2 regions of the Paraburkholderia fungorum genome follow, and region 2 is predicted to be linked to the other one. Evidence: riboswitches for the same ligand, from Rfam matches in the RefSeq annotation. Region 2 holds a riboswitch; the other holds the start of a gene.
The links. A riboswitch is a leader RNA that binds a small molecule or an ion and turns the genes downstream of it on or off. The one in region 2 is predicted to bind thiamine pyrophosphate.
Positions count from the first base shown of each region.

Region 1: another riboswitch for thiamine pyrophosphate. It lies ahead of BLS41_RS15895 (FAD-dependent oxidoreductase); the one in region 2 lies ahead of thiC (phosphomethylpyrimidine synthase ThiC).

Region 1 covers NZ_FNKP01000001.1:3,564,806-3,572,863, reverse strand. The annotation lists gene BLS41_RS15905 (SDR family NAD(P)-dependent oxidoreductase) at 1-198, opposite strand, end outside; gene BLS41_RS15900 (ABC transporter ATP-binding protein/permease) at 195-1,946, opposite strand; TPP riboswitch at 2,367-2,490, shown strand; gene BLS41_RS15895 (FAD-dependent oxidoreductase) at 2,710-3,846, shown strand; gene thiS (sulfur carrier protein ThiS) at 3,931-4,128, shown strand; gene BLS41_RS15885 (thiazole synthase) at 4,159-4,998, shown strand; gene thiE (thiamine phosphate synthase) at 4,995-6,098, shown strand; gene BLS41_RS15875 (ABC transporter ATP-binding protein) at 6,193-7,014, shown strand; gene mlaE (lipid asymmetry maintenance ABC transporter permease subunit MlaE) at 7,011-7,778, shown strand; gene mlaD (outer membrane lipid asymmetry maintenance protein MlaD) at 7,868-8,058, shown strand, end outside.
Region 2 covers NZ_FNKP01000001.1:2,624,798-2,632,855, forward strand. The annotation lists gene BLS41_RS11515 (DUF4397 domain-containing protein) at 1-463, opposite strand, end outside; gene BLS41_RS11520 (NADPH-dependent 2,4-dienoyl-CoA reductase) at 792-2,825, shown strand; gene BLS41_RS11525 (EamA family transporter) at 2,894-3,823, opposite strand; gene BLS41_RS11530 (hypothetical protein) at 4,375-4,836, opposite strand; gene BLS41_RS11535 (GreA/GreB family elongation factor) at 5,365-5,775, shown strand; TPP riboswitch at 6,030-6,148, shown strand; gene thiC (phosphomethylpyrimidine synthase ThiC) at 6,287-8,058, shown strand, end outside.

The sequences.
Region 1 (8,058 bases), 940 kb from region 2:
GCATTCGGCGGCCACCTGCGCGAGACGTTCGCGGGCGGCATCGTCGGCGCCGCGCGAGTGCAACATCAACGATTGACGCGGCCCCGCGATACGACGCGCAAGCGCCGCGCCGATACCGGAACCGGCGCCGGTGATCAGCACGACGCGATCAGCCTTTGGGCTAATCACGTCGCCCGCTTCGCGGCCGGCGTCGCTCATGCCGCGACAGGTTCGCCGGCACGCTCGACATCGAGCGTTTCTTCGTGGAACGCAGCCAGCGATTCGCGATGCGCGACGCTGACAATCGCCGCCTTCGGCAAGCGCTCGGTGAACAGGCGATAAAGACGCGCCTCGTTTTCCGCGTCGAGCGCGCTGGTCGCTTCGTCGAGGAACAGGTAGTCGGGCTTGTGCAGCAGCACGCGCGCACCGGCCAGACGCTGTTGCTCACCCGGCGACAGAATCCGCGTCCAGTGCCCCGATTCCTGCAGGCGATCCGCGTATTCCGACAGGTGGCAGATGACGAGCGCCTCGCGGCATTCGTCGTCGGTATAGGTGTCGGCGGCCGAGGGGTAGGCGAGCGCCGCTTTCAGCGTGCCGATCGGCATATAGCTGACCTGCGGAATGAACATCATGCGCGCGTTGACCGGTGCGTCGATCGCGCCGTCGCCGAACGGCCACAAGCCGGCGAGCGCGCGCATCAGCGTGCTCTTGCCCGCGCCCGACGGACCCCGCACCAGCCAGCGCGAACCCGGCTCGATCGCGATATCGCGGATGCGCGACAGCGGGCTGCCGTTCGGCAGCGCGAGCTTGAGGCCTTCGGTGGAGAGGCGGTCTTCATCGACGAAATGCAGGTTGATGCCGCCATGTTCGGTAGCCGGCGACACCGACTCCTTCAGACGCGGCGCATGCACGACGCGCTTGAATTCGCGCAGCCGGTTCACCGTAGCGCGCCATTCGACGAGGCTGCCGTAACTGTTGATGAACCACGAGAACGAATCGCTGACGGTGCCGAACGCACTCGAAATCTGCATCAGCACGCCGAACGAGAACGCGCCGGCGAAGTAGCGGGGCGCGGCGACCACGATCGGGAAGATGATGGCGATCTGGCCGTAGAAGGCGGATACGAAAGTGAGCCGCTTGGTGTACTTCATCACCTGCCACCAGTTGTCGCGGATGCGGCCGAACAGCGAGTGCGCGTTCTTCTTCTCGACTTCCATGCCGTTGTAGAAGGCGATCTGTTCGGCGTTCTCGCGCAGCCGGATCAGGCCGAAACGGAAGTCCGCCTCGACTTTCTGCGCCTGGTAGTTGATCGGCACGAGCGGATGGCCCACCTTCTGGATGACGACCGAACCGATCACCGCGTACAGCGCCGCGGCCCACACCATGTAGCCGGGAATCTGCAGCGGCATGCCGCCGAGCGAGATGCTCAGCGCGCCGGCCAGCGACCAGAGGATCGTGATGAACGACACCAGCGTGACAACGGTGGACAGCAGGTCGAGGGTTAGCGACAGCGTGCTGGTGGCGAGCGATTGCAGGTCGTCGCTGATCCGCTGGTCGGGGTTGTCGGCGAGCCGGTCGCGTTCGATCCGGTAGAAGGCGCTGTCTTTCAGCCACTCGTTCAGGTACCGGGTGGTGAGCCACTGACGCCAGCGGAATCCGAGCATCTGACGCAGATAACCGCGGTACACCGCGAGAATGATGAAGGCGAACGCGAGCAGCGAAAACACCATCAGCAGGTGCGGAAAATCGTGCACGTTCTTGCTTTGCAGCGCGTTGTAGAAGTCGGCGCTCCAGCGGTTCAGGCGCACGTTGATCCACACGATAAGCAGGTTCATCACCACGATCGTGATGAGCAGGCCCCAGGCAACTTTTTTTTCCTCGGAGACCCAGTAAGGTTTGATCAGGCTCCAGGCGGAGACTTTTTCGTCTGGCGGCAGCGCGGGGCTGGCAGAGGTGGTCGGTGTCATGAGCGTCCTGATGAAGTGCTGGCCCGTTCGGAGCGGCCCGCTTGGGCAGACCCGGATGGGTTGGCTCGGTGCCGGGTTTCCCTTGCAGGCTGGCCCACCCTCGGGGCCGCTCTGCGGCGGATTCTCGGTACATGCCCGGGCGTCGTGCTCGACGAACGCGCGTCCGGGTGAGCGTCCGATTCTGGCGTGAAGCCCTTAAGCGAAAATTAATTTTCGCTTAAGGGCTTCACCTCATGCCGTCGTGGCGTAAGCGGCTCGACAGGCCGTTCGCGCCGCGCTTCGACGACATGCGTTCGTGCATTGTGCCAGAGCGTTGCACCCGGCCGCATCCGCGTAAAGAAATAGCGTGCCGGATCAATTCCGGCCGGCGCGACAGCCCGCTGGTTTGCGGGCTGCGCGCGTTTTATGGTCTAATGACCTTCGACGAAACAGGGGTGCTTCGCCCCTTGGCGGCGTGGTTTTCACGCCGTGGCGGCGAGGCTGAGAGAGACCCTTTGCACCCGATCCGGGTAATACCGGCGCGGGAAGTTTCCGGAAGCTACCAATCTTCCATTCCCCGCCGGGCGGCGTCCGTACATTCAGTGCGCGCGTGTTGTCCGGCCGGCTTTACCCGCCGGTTTCGTCCTGGGTACGTGCGATTTTTGCCGTACGGAAAGGACTCGATGACCGCCAATTCTTCAGATATGTGTTTTGCTCTTCGCCGCGTCGCTGCTGACGCGCCGTGCTTCAGCGTTGCCTCCGGCAACCGGACGGAGCGCGCACGATGAACCGTCCCACCTCCCCAACACCCGATTTCGCCGTGCTCGGCGGCGGTCTTAGCGGACGGCTGGTCGCATGGCGTCTGGCAGGGCAGGGGCATCGCGTGGCGCTGTATGAGCGTGGCGATGCCGCCGGCACTCAGGCCGCAGCGTGGGTGGCAGCCGCGATGCTCGCGCCGCTCGCCGAAGCCGCCAGCGCGGAGTTGCTGATTACGCGGCTGGGCGCCAGTTCGCTCGACACCTGGCCGCAAGTGCTCGCGGAATTGCCCGAACCCGTGTTTTTCCAGCGCAACGGCACGCTGGTGGTCTGGCATCACGCGGATCGCACCGAAGCGCCTCTGTTCGAACGCCGGGTGCGTTCGAATGCGCCAGCCGAGTTGCTCGACGGCGGTTTCGTGACGCTGGCGGGTGCACAAGTCGGGGCAGCGGAGCCCGCTCTGGCAGGCCGCTTCAATCAGGGCTGGCTGCTGCCGCGCGAAGGTCAACTGGATAACCGTCAGGTGCTCGCCGCGCTGGCCGCGGGGCTCGCGCAACGCGGCGTCGACACTCACTGGAACACGCCGGTCGACGATGCCGCGCTGCCGCCCGCGCGCATCACGATCGACTGCCGGGGGCTCGGCGCGAAGCCCGCGCTGCCCACTTTGCGCGGCATTCGCGGCGAAGTCGCGCGCGTGCACGCTCCCGGCATCAAGCTGACGCGGCCGGTGCGGCTGCTGCATCCGCGTTATCCGCTGTATATCGCGCCGAAAGAGAACGATCTGTACGTGATCGGTGCGACCGAAGTCGAAGGCGAGGACATGTCGCCGGTCAGCGTGCGCTCGGCGCTCGAATTGCTGAGCGCGGCGTTTTCGGTGCATCCCGGTTTCGGCGAGGCTCGCATCCTCGAACTGAATTCGCAGTGCCGCCCGACTTTGCCGGATCACCGGCCGGCGCTGCTGTGGGACGGCGCGCAGACGCTGCGCGTGAACGGCCTGTACCGGCACGGCTACATGATCGTGCCCGAGGTCGCCGACGAAGCCGTCCGTTTCGCTTCAGCGCTGCTCGACGGCCGTGTGGGCGATGCCGACGCGTTCGCCGACTGGCGCCACGCCGCGCGCTGGAGCGAGCTTTTCCAACTGGATTCCGCGCGGGAGCCGGCATGAGCGTTGCGCGTCATAGGCGTTTTGCGCGATGCACTGTGCCGCTTCCGTCATCGATAGAACCTGCCTGAACCGTATTCGAACACCATGGACATTCATATCAATCAGAAGCCGTTGTCGTTGCCCGAAGGCGCGACTGTCGCCGATGCGCTCGCCGCGTTCGGCGCGCGTCCGCCGTTCGCGGTCGCGCTGAACGGCGATTTCGTCGCGCGCACCCAGCATGCCGCGCGCGCGCTGCAGCCGGGCGACCGGCTCGATGTCGTGCAACCCGTGGCCGGTGGCTAAACCCGCCACGCCTTGCCGGAGACAAAGACTATGCAAATGACTTCCCCCCAAACTGCTGCAACGGCTTCAACCGCCGACGCGCTCACGCTCTACGGCCAGACCTTCGCAAGCCGCGTGCTGCTGGGCACGTCGCGGTATCCGTCGCTGCAATCGCTGTCCGATTCGATCGACGCCGCGCGCCCCGGCATGGTGACCGTCGCGTTGCGCCGTCAGATGAACGAAGGCGGCGCCGAAGCCGGTTTCTTCGACCTGCTCAAGCGCCACGGCGTGCCGCTGCTGCCGAACACGGCCGGCTGCCTGACGGTCGGCGAAGCGGTGACGACCGCGCACATGGCGCGCGAAATCTTCGAAACCGACTGGATCAAGCTCGAACTGATCGGCGACGACTACACGCTGCAGCCCGACCCGGTCGGCCTGATCGAAGCGGCTGCGCAACTGGTCAAGGACGGCTTCAAGGTACTGCCGTATTGCACCGAAGACCTGGTGATCGGCCGCCGTCTGCTGGACGCCGGCTGTGAAGCGCTGATGCCGTGGGGCGCGCCGATCGGCACCGGCAAGGGTGTGATCAATCCGTACGGCTTGCGCGTGCTGCGCGAGCGTCTGCCCGACGTGCCGCTGATCGTCGACGCCGGGCTCGGCGTGCCGTCGCACGCGGCTCAGGTGATGGAGTGGGGCTTCGACGGCGTGTTGCTGAACACGGCGGTGTCGCAGGCCACGCACCCCGATGCGATGGCGCGCGCCTTTGCACTGGGTGTCGAAGCGGGCCGCCAGGCTTATCTGGCGGGGCCGATGGCCGAGCGCGAAAGCGCACACGCGAGCACGCCGGTGGTCGGCATGCCGTTCTGGCACCAAGACGGGAGCGCCGCATGACGCAAACACTGGCATTGAAAGACCGCGACCTGTTCTGGCCGCCAGCCGACGAACTCACCGAAGCCGCCGAGCGCATCCGCGCCCGTCTCGGCGACTGGCCGCCGACGCACGCGCCGTGGCGCATCTGCCTGAGCGCGCCGGACGCATCGAACGGCGGCGACCTGATCGTGATCGCCGACGCCCAGCAGCACGGCGAGCAGGTGGCGCGCTGGCAGGTGCAGGGCGCGGGCGTGATCGAAGCCGCGCAAGGCAAGGCCGCGCTGCATCTGGGCGGTGAGACGTATCGTCTCGAAGGCCATCTGGCGGAAGACTGGATTGCCGCGCTGGCTGCGTTTCTGGATTGCGGTTTCGATCCGCATGACGCGCTGGTGCTGGCACTCGCCTGGCGCGACGGCGACGAAACCCGCGCAGACGATGCATTCCCGGCCGATATCACACGCTTTCCGCGTCTTACCGGCTTGCCGGCTGCACCGGCGAAGGCGTTTCCGCGCTGCCCGGACCGGCTCGGTCTCTATCCGGTGCTGCCGACCGCCGAGTGGGTCGAGCGGGTGGTCGGTTTCGGCGTGAAGACGGTTCAGTTGCGCCACAAAGCGGCCGAACCCGCCGACGAACTGAAGCACGAAATCGCTCGTAGCGTGGCCGCCGGCCGCGCGCACGACGCGCAGGTTTTCATCAACGATCACTGGCGGGCGGCGCTCGAGGCGGGCGCTTACGGCGTCCATCTTGGTCAGGAAGATGTGCATACCGCAGACCTGTCGGCGCTGGCCGAGGCCGGCATCCGGCTGGGTCTGTCGACGCACGGTTTCTACGAAATCCTGAAGGCGCTGCACTTCCGGCCGAGCTACATCGCGCTGGGCGCAGTCTTCCCGACGACGACAAAGGTCATGCCGACGGCGCCACAAGGCCTCAAGCGCCTCGCCCGTTACGTGCGCCTCCTGGACGGCGTGGTGCCGCTGGTGGCAATCGGCGGAATCGACCTGCAGGTTTTGCCGCAGGTGCTGGCCACAGGCGTCGGTTGCGCGGCGGTGGTGCGGGCCGTGACCGAAGCGTCCGATCCGGCGGCTGCCGTTTCTGCACTGCAACAAGGGTTTACGCAATAATCGTCAGACTTCGTCAAGGGACAGGGCCCTTCACGGCAGCATTTGCATGATGGCCCTATAATTCGGCCTTCCGTGTAAAAGGACTGTCAGTTTCGTGTCTTCCTCCCCCGAGACCTTACTCGAGCTGCGCGACGTCGACTTCGGCTATGCCGACCGGCTCGTCCTGTCGAACCTGAATCTGCGCTTCAGGCGCGGCCAGGTCGTCGCGGTCATGGGCGGCTCGGGGTGCGGCAAGACCACGGTGCTGCGCCTGATCGGCGGTCTGGTGCGCGCGCAGCGTGGCCAGATCCTGTTTCAGGGCCAGGACATCGGCCGGCAAACGCGTGACGGCCTGTACGCGTTGCGCCGCAAGATGGGCATGCTGTTCCAGTTCGGCGCGCTGTTCACCGATATGTCGGTGTTCGAAAACGTCGCCTTCGCATTGCGCGAACACACCGATCTTCCCGAAGATCTGCTGCGCGACCTCGTGCTGATGAAGCTCAACGCGGTCGGTCTGCGTGGCGCGCGCGATCTGCTGCCGTCGGAGATTTCGGGCGGCATGGCGCGGCGTGTCGCACTGGCGCGCGCCATCGCGCTCGATCCCGAGCTGATGATGTACGACGAGCCGTTCGCCGGTCTCGATCCCATCTCGCTCGGCATTACCGCGAACCTGATTCGTGCGCTGAATCAGGCACTTGGCGCAACGTCGATCCTGGTTACGCACGACGTGCCGGAATCGTTCGCGATCGCCGACTACGTCTACTTTCTCGCCAACGGCGGCGTTCACGCTGAAGGCACGCCCGCCGAACTGCGCGCGTCGACCGATCCGACGGTGCGGCAATTCATCGACGGCGCGCCCGACGGCCCGTTCAAATTCCATTACCCGAGCAAGACGCCGCTGGCGGCGGACTTCGGCATCGGCGGAGGTCAGTCATGATCAGTGCGATCGGTCGCTCGGTGATCGGCGGGCTGGGCACGGCCGGCTATGCCACGCGGTTTTTCCTGCGGCTGCTGCTCGAATTTTTCCCGTTGCTGCGCCGTCCGCGTCTTGTCACGAAGCAGATCCACTTCGTAGGTAATTATTCGCTGGTGATCATTGCCGTGTCGGGGCTGTTCGTCGGTTTCGTGCTCGGCTTGCAAGGCTATTACACGCTGAACCGCTACGGCTCCGAGCAGGCGCTGGGGCTGCTGGTCGCGCTGTCGCTGGTGCGCGAACTCGGGCCGGTGGTGACCGCGCTGCTGTTCGCCGGCCGCGCGGGCACGTCGCTGACGGCGGAAATCGGCTTGATGAAGGCAGGCGAGCAACTCACGGCAATGGAAATGATGGCCGTCGACCCGGTCAAGGTCGTGGTCGCGCCGCGCCTGTGGGCGGGCATTATCTCGATGCCGATCCTCGCCGCGATCTTCAGCGCGGTCGGCGTGTTCGGCGGCTATGTGGTGGGCGTGCTGCTGATCGGCGTGGATTCAGGCGCGTTCTGGTCGCAAATGCAAGGCGGCGTCGACGTGTGGCGCGACGTGGGCGCGGGGGTCATCAAGAGTGTGGTGTTCGGCCTCGCGGTGACGTTCGTTGCGCTGTTTCAAGGCTACGAAGCCAAGCCGACACCGGAAGGCGTGTCGCGTGCCACGACGAAAACCGTCGTGTACGCGTCGCTCGCGGTGCTCGGGCTCGATTTTCTGCTGACTGCATTGATGTTCAGCTAAGACTGCGCTGCACGTTTTCGTCCGGGGTCCGATAGCGGGGCGCCCGGCGGAAAGCGTCGACGGCGTGGCGGATTCACTTTGGGATGACGATGAAAAAGACTGCTCTCGACTTCTGGGTCGGCCTGTTCGTGGTGCTGGGTTTCGTGGCGTTGCTGTTTCTCGCGCTGAAGGCCGGCAACATGAGCTCGTTGTCTTTCCAGGCAACGTATCCGGTCAAACTCAAGTTCGACAATATCGGCGGACTCAAGGCGCGCGCGCCTGTGAAGAGTGCGGGCGTGAC
Region 2 (8,058 bases):
GGTACAGGTCGAGGTTGGTCGCATTCGCCGACGCGTTGAAGCCGCGTACGCGCGCGCTGTTGGACAGCAGCCCCTTGTCGAACGGATCGTCGATCAGGCCGATACCCGAGCCGGTCAGGCTCGGCAAGCCGATCACCGTGTATTCATGACCGTTCGCGGCATCCGGGAAATTACCGCTGGCAAGCGCAGTCGTCGTGCCGGTGAGCGCATAGCCCACGTTGGTGTTACCCGACTTGATATTGGTGAGATTCGTCACGCCCTTGTAGCTGACGTTGGTTTGTCCCGAAGGCGCACTGCCGTTCACGAGAAAGTCGACTGCCGGGCTGCTCGGAACGGCGTTGACGAAGTGGATCTCCGGATCGGTCAGCCCCAGTTCCTTGGCCGCGTCGTCGCTGCCGCCACCGCACGCGCTCAGAACAGATGCAACCGCCGCTACAGCCGCCATGGTTCGGATCATTTTCATTGTGTTCACCTATATCGATACTGGGCTCTCAACCCAATTGGTTTTTGTGAGCGCTCTGCTTCGGACAGCGGTTTCAAGCGCTCTCCCAAACAGGCACTCCCTCCTATCCCTGCCGCACATTGCGCCGGTTTTTTCAACCGACGCTGTCCGTGTCGATGGACGCTCGCTATGAGCAATGCGTGTGCCGCAGGCGTTCGATATGGCTGACGACGGCTAATGAATGTCTTACGGAGTAAAGAATTGCGAGGTTTAGAATTTTTCCTCGGCGGATTGGCACAGGTACGCGGTGTATTGTTCGTGCGCACCCAATAATTACACGGCTCCCTGCATGTCTTACCAACACTTACTCGCCGAACTCGACCTGGGGTTCACCCGTCTGCGCAATTGCGTCGTGATGGGTTCGATGCATACCGGCATGGAAGACCGCTTCTGGAATTACCCGAAGCTGGCCGCGTATTTCCGCGAGCGCGCGAAAGGCGGCGTCGGTCTGATCGTCACGGGCGGGATTTCGCCGAACCGACAGGGATGGCTGCTGCCGTTCGGCGGCACGCTGAACTCCGTGTTCGATCTGCGCAATCACCGGTTGCTGACTGAGGCTGTGCATGCCGAAGGCGGCAAGATCGCCTTGCAGATCCTGCACGCGGGCCGCTATGGCTATCAGCCGTTCGTCGTGTCGGCTTCGGCGCTCAAGTCGCCGATCTCGAAGTTCAAGCCGCGCGCGCTGAGCATCGGCGGCATCAGGAAGACCGTGCGCGACTATGCGCGCTGCGCGCGGCTCGCTCAACGCGCGGGTTACGACGGCGTCGAGATCATGGGCAGCGAGGGTTATCTGCTCAACCAGTTCCTGTGTCCGCGCACCAATCGCCGCGACGATCAATACGGCGGCAGCATCGAGAACCGCATGCGGCTCGCGCGCGAGATCGTCGAACAGGTTCGCGCGACGTGCGGCGAGCGCTTTATCGTCGTATACCGGATTTCGTTGATCGATCTCGTTGAAGGCGGCAACACCTGGGAAGAAACCGTGCAGGTCGCGCAAGCGCTCGAAGCGGCCGGCGTCACGATCTTCAATACGGGAATCGGCTGGCACGAAGCGCGTGTGCCGACCATCGTGACCTCCGTGCCGCGCGCCGCCTTTGCTGAACTGAGCGCGCGTCTGAAGGCGGCGGTCAGGGTGCCGGTGATCGTGTCGAACCGGATCAATACGCCGGAAGTCGCCGAAGAACTTCTTGCGCAACGCGCGGGCGATCTGGTTTCGATGGCGAGACCGCTGCTCGCCGATCCCGATTTCGTCGTGAAAGCCGCTGAGGGGCGCGCGCAGGAAATCAACACCTGTATCGCGTGCAATCAGGCTTGCCTCGATCACACGTTCAAGAATCAGCGCGCAAGTTGCCTCGTGAATCCGCGCGCGGGACGTGAGACCGAACTGGTCTACCGCCCTGTTTCCGGCGCGCAGGCGGTGCGCTCAATCGCGGTGGTCGGCGCGGGACCGGCGGGCCTGTCTGCGGCGACGGTCGCGGCGTCGCGCGGGCATCGCGTGACCCTGTTCGATGCGGGCGCGGAGATCGGCGGCCAGTTCAATCTGGCGATGCGCGTGCCGGGCAAGGAAGAGTTCAGCGAGACGATCCGCTATTTTCAGAGCCAGTTGCAGCGTCACCGGGTCGACGTGCGGCTCAATACGCGCGTCGATCCGGCGTTGCTCGCGGCGGGCGGCTACGACGACGTGATCGTCGCGACCGGCATCGTGCCGCGACGGCCGTCGATTGCGGGCATCGACGGGCCGAATGTGCTGTCTTACGTCGACGTGCTGCGTGGTGCGCCGGTCGGAAAACGCGTCGCGGTGATTGGCGCGGGCGGTATCGGTTTCGACGTGAGCGAGTTTCTACTGCATCGCGCGGATGAACCGCTGCCCACGCCGCGCGATGCGTGGCTCGACGAATGGGGTGTCGATCTGACGGTACGCGAACGCGGCGGGCTGAAGCCGCCGGCTGCTGCACATCCTGCGCGCGAAATCTGGCTGTTGCAGCGCAAGGCGGGCAAGCTCGGCATGGGGCTTGGGAAAACGTCGGGCTGGGTGCATCGCGCGACGCTGGCGAAAAACGGCGTGAAGATGCTGGCCGGCGTGTCGTATCTGGAGATCGGCGCGCGCGGTCTGAAAATCGCGCGTGACGGAGCCGAGGAATGGCTCGAAGTCGATTCGATCGTCGTGTGCGCGGGACAGGAGTCGCTGCGGGATCTGCATCCGGGCGACGCGGCTAGCGCTGCCGGTCCGCGTTTTCATCTGATTGGCGGAGCGAAGGTCGCGACCGAACTAGATGCGAAACGCGCGATTCGCGAAGGCGCGGAGGTGGCCGCGTCGCTCTGAAGGGAACGGCCCGCGCTCGCGGGGTGAACTGTGAGCGCGGCTCGGTGGCTTAGGCTCTGCGGTTCAACTCAGGCCAGCCCCTTCTTCCGGTAATCGAACCAGAACGACAAACCGACGCTCGCCAGAATCACGACAGTCGCGATGACCGTCGAATGCGTAACCGGCTCCCCCAGCAGCAGCGCGCCGAGCGCGACGGCGACCACCGGGTTCACATACATGCAGCTGCTGGCGATGATCGGACTCGTATGGCGGATCAGGAACCCATACGCGACATACGCGGCCATCGTCCCGATCAGCATCAGGTAGAGAAACGCCAGCAAGGGCAGGAAGTGCATCTCGAGCATCCGTTCGCCCGACACCCACGCGACCAGCGTCGACATCACGCCGCCCAGGCCGATCTGCAAGGCAGTCGACAGGAACAGGTCCGAAGGCAGCTTCAGACGCCCCGCCAGATGCGCGCCGCCCGCCCAGAACAGCGCGCCGCACAGAATCGCGAGACTGCCACCCGCCGACCCAGGCGCGCTGTCGCCGTGGCTGAGAATCGCGATACCCACCAGCCCCAGCCCGACCGCGAACCACTCGCCCCGCCCGATCTTACGGCCCGCGACCGCTGCGATCACCGTGGCGAACAGCGGCACGGTCGCGACCATCACCGCCGCGGTGCCGGTGCCGACAGTGCGCATCCCGTAGGCCAGCATGCCGCTCGACAACCCCACCAGCATCGTGCCGACGATCCCGGCATTGCGGACCTCGGCGGCAGTCGGCCAGACCGGCTTGCGGCGCGCGGCGAACACGAACAGCCCGATGCCGGCAAACAGGTTGCGCAGCCCGGACATCAACAGCGGCGGGAACGAGCCGAGCGCGACATGCACGGCGAGATACGTCGAGCCCCAGACGAGATAAACGACGGCGAGAGCCAGCGCGATCTGACCGTTACGCGATTGCGGCAAACGGATCGGGAAACCACGCGAAAAACGGTTTGGGAATTGCAGCGACATGGTTCAACCCGCCCATGCCGCTCGAGGTGCTGCGCCCCCGCTGAAAACCCTGTGGCGGGATGGCGGATACCGCATCGGCGATGCGGTCTGACGGGCGAGGCTGGCGGACATGTCGGTGGAACGGAAAGACGATAGATGGCCAATGGGGCCACACCGCCGCGGCAAACGGGAGAATCCGGGCCTCGGCGAACACGCGCCTAAAGGTTGGCGCGCACGGCATTATGCAGTAAGCGCCCACCGCGTCGAGCGAAAGAATCGTAACTTTTTTGCGTGGTTACAACAGGGAATTTGGGGCGCGTGTTGCGGCGTTTTTTCGGGATGCCGGCGCGGGTTTGCTTTAGTTATCCCGATTGCATTTAAACGGCGGCGGATGGCCACCGGTTGTATTCAGGGCCGTGAAAGCGCAGGCAGCATTTTCCGCCTGACCGGCTTTCGTCAGCAGCGCTTGAGTATGAAATTGCAGACGTCGATGCACCGCCGTTCGCACGCGCCCGCGTCAATCGCAATCCTGACGATTAGCCGGCCGCACGGCCGGCTAGCGGCCCGCCCATTCAGTCATAACTCATGACGACGATCACCGGCGTAGCCGAACCGGCCCGCTTCGGCGATAACGACAACACCCCACCGTCGCGGCCAACCCGGTAGTGCCCGTCGTGTGCAGCGCCTACCCGGCTCCCGGTATCGACGAAACGCGCCGCCACGGCATCACGCGACTTCCCGGCGCCGACAACCTGCAGTGCGACATCTGCACCCGACACCACACCCGGCGACGAGTTGAAAGTCAGGGCAATGCCGCCTTCCTGACGCGCCGCTTGCGCATTGGCCGTTTCCAACCGCATCGTGGGAGCAACCGGCAACGAGGTTATCTGCAACAACGGCGCTGTGATCGCGCCGACAAACCGGATCGTCCCGCCATCGGCCGCCAATGCGGTCAACGGCGTCGCCAGCAGCACCATCGTGACTGCAGCGACTGCCCGAGCCGACACCCGCCATTGCCCTGTTCTCGAAGTCATACTCATCTCCTGTGCCGCTTGTGCTACTCACGCGCCACCCAGCGCCCCCTCTCGCGATACTGGATGACAGCCTCTCCCAAACCTGCTTTAACGGCATCGCCGCAACGAGCTTGAATTGCCGCGCGATCCGGGGCTGGGCATCAAAGCGGGGATAAACCGAGAGCCGTTCGCCGCCATGCCGAATAAAGATACAAACGCCCCGTGCTAACATTCACCTTTCGATCGCGCTGCCTTATTCGTTGTCCGCGCGTGAATCACCCTCCTCTTTTCGACATTCCGGCTATCACGATGCGCTCTCCGACTTCCCGTGTGTTCACCCGCTTGCGCCTGCGCCGCGCAACCGGTTGCGCGCGCGCGGATCTCGCACCGCGTCGCGCCTGCAAGCCGTCCCGAACGCTCCCGCTTCACGCCGCCCGGCGCCCGATCTAACGCTGTTCGCTCCATCACCCGAGCCGCGTTTGTCAGGCTCCGGGCCGATCTCATTCGCACGCAGTTCCCTTATATGCAGATCGAATTGGAGTATCCATCGTGAAAAAGACGAAAACCTGTTACCTCACCGAACTCGACGTCGCCCGCCTCGAGAAGCATGCGGCCGCGCCCGGTGCCGACGCCCGTCTGCAGGACATGCTTGACGACGTGCTCGAACGCGCCGTGATCGTCGACGCGCGCGAGATTCCGGCCAACGTCATCACGATGAATTCGCAAGCCACGCTGATCGACGAAACCAGCGGCGAGCAGATGACGTGGACCGTGGTCTATCCGCCCAATGCGGACTTTGGGCAAGGTCGGCTGAACGTGTTCTCACCGGTCGGCCTGGCGCTGCTCGGCGCGAAGCGCGGCGAACGCATCCGCTTTACGCCACCGAGCGGCACGGAGAAGGTGCTGAAGCTCGACAAGATCCTCTACCAGCCCGAAGCCGCCGACGACTTTTCGTTGTGATTTTTGCTGTTTTTTCGCTGCAATTCGTAGCGCATAAGACACGAAATAACCCATGACGACACATGGATTCGCTCGCAAAAATCGTCGTGAATCCGCTATCAAAGACGCGCGCCTACGGCATTGAAAACACCGCCCCGCGCGTCGTTCCGCCCGCTTCGAAACCGGCATAAAAGCTCGCCCGGGCTTTGCCTGACAACTCGCTGACTTCTCCTGCACAGGTTGCCAAGCCCCCGGCAGCCGGTGTATCGTGTGCGCTGCTAACGCGGGGGTCCTGCGTCGCACGGAGGTTGGAGGTCCGTGCCGCGCGGGTGAGAAATACCCTTTGAACCTGATCTGGATAATGCCAGCGCAGGGAAGCGTACGGATTTCGCACCCAAGCTTTATTGCCTCATTTCCTCGCGATTTCCGACAACTTCCGTCTCGTCTCCTGCTTAGCCGCCCCACATTGCATTTGCAAGCGGCCAGAGTGAGACGTCAACGCGTCAACTCCGGCCGACACACGGAGATACGCATGAACGCCAACCCGAAGTTTCTTTCCGCCGACGCCCACGTCGATGAAGCCGCCGTCGCGCCGCTGCCCAATTCCCGCAAGATCTACGTGACCGGTTCGCGTGCGGACATTCGCGTGCCGATGCGCGAAATTTCGCAAGCCGACACGCCGGACAGCTTCGGTGGTGAAAAGAATCCGCCGGTTTATGTCTACGATACGTCGGGTCCGTACTCGGATCCGGACGCGAAGATCGACATTCGCGCAGGTTTGCCCGCGCTGCGTCAGGCGTGGATCGAAGAACGCGGCGACACCGAAGCGCTGACGGGTCTGTCGAGCGATTTTAGCCGCGAACGTGCCGCCGACACCGCCACCGCCGACCTGCGTTTCCAGGGCCTGCACCGCACGCCGCGCCGCGCGATCGCCGGCAAGAACGTGTCGCAGATGCACTACGCGCGTAAGGGCATCATCACGCCGGAAATGGAATACATCGCGATTCGCGAGAACCAGCGCCGCGCGGAGTATCTGGAGACGCTGAAGACGAGCGGCCCGAACGGCGAAAAGCTCGCCGCGATGATGGGTCGTCAGCATCCGGGCCAGGCGTTCGGTGCAAGCGCGTTCGGTCCGAACGGCCTCACCGCGATTACGCCGGAATTCGTGCGCGAAGAAATCGCACGCGGCCGCGCGATCATCCCGAACAACATCAACCACCCGGAAAGCGAACCGATGATCATCGGCCGCAATTTCCTCGTGAAGGTCAACGCGAACATCGGCAACTCGGCGGTGACGTCGTCGATCGGCGAAGAAGTCGACAAGATGACGTGGGCGATCCGCTGGGGCGGCGACACGGTGATGGATCTGTCCACCGGCAAGCATATTCATGAAACGCGCGAGTGGATCATCCGCAATTCGCCGGTGCCGATCGGCACGGTGCCGATCTATCAGGCGCTCGAAAAGGTCAACGGCAAAGCCGAAGATCTGACGTGGGAAATCTTCCGCGACACGCTGATCGAACAGGCCGAGCAAGGCGTCGACTACTTCACGATTCACGCGGGCGTGCGTCTGCAATACGTGCCGCTCACCGCGAAGCGGATGACCGGCATCGTGTCGCGCGGCGGCTCGATCATGGCGAAGTGGTGCCTCGCGCATCACAAGGAAAGCTTCCTGTACGAGCATTTCGAAGACATCTGCGAAATCATGAAGGCGTATGACGTGGCCTTCTCGCTCGGCGACGGCCTGCGTCCCGGTTCGATCTACGACGCGAACGACGAAGCGCAGCTCGGCGAATTGAAGACGCTCGGCGAACTCACACAGATCGCGTGGAAGCACGACGTGCAGACGATGATCGAAGGCCCGGGCCACGTGCCGATGCAGTTGATCAAGGAGAACATGGACCTGCAACTGGAATGGTGCGACGAAGCGCCGTTCTACACGCTGGGACCGTTGACGACCGACATCGCGCCCGGTTACGACCACATCACGTCGGGCATCGGCGCGGCGATGATCGGCTGGTTCGGCACGGCGATGCTCTGCTACGTCACGCCGAAGGAACACCTGGGCTTGCCGAACAAGGACGACGTGAAGACCGGCATCATCACGTACAAGCTCGCCGCGCACGCCGCCGATCTCGCGAAGGGTCACCCCGGCGCGCAGGTGCGTGACAACGCGTTGAGCAAAGCGCGCTTCGAATTCCGTTGGGAAGACCAGTTCAATCTCGGCCTCGACCCGGACAAGGCTCGCGAATTCCACGACGAAACGCTGCCGAAGGACTCGGCGAAGGTCGCGCATTTCTGCTC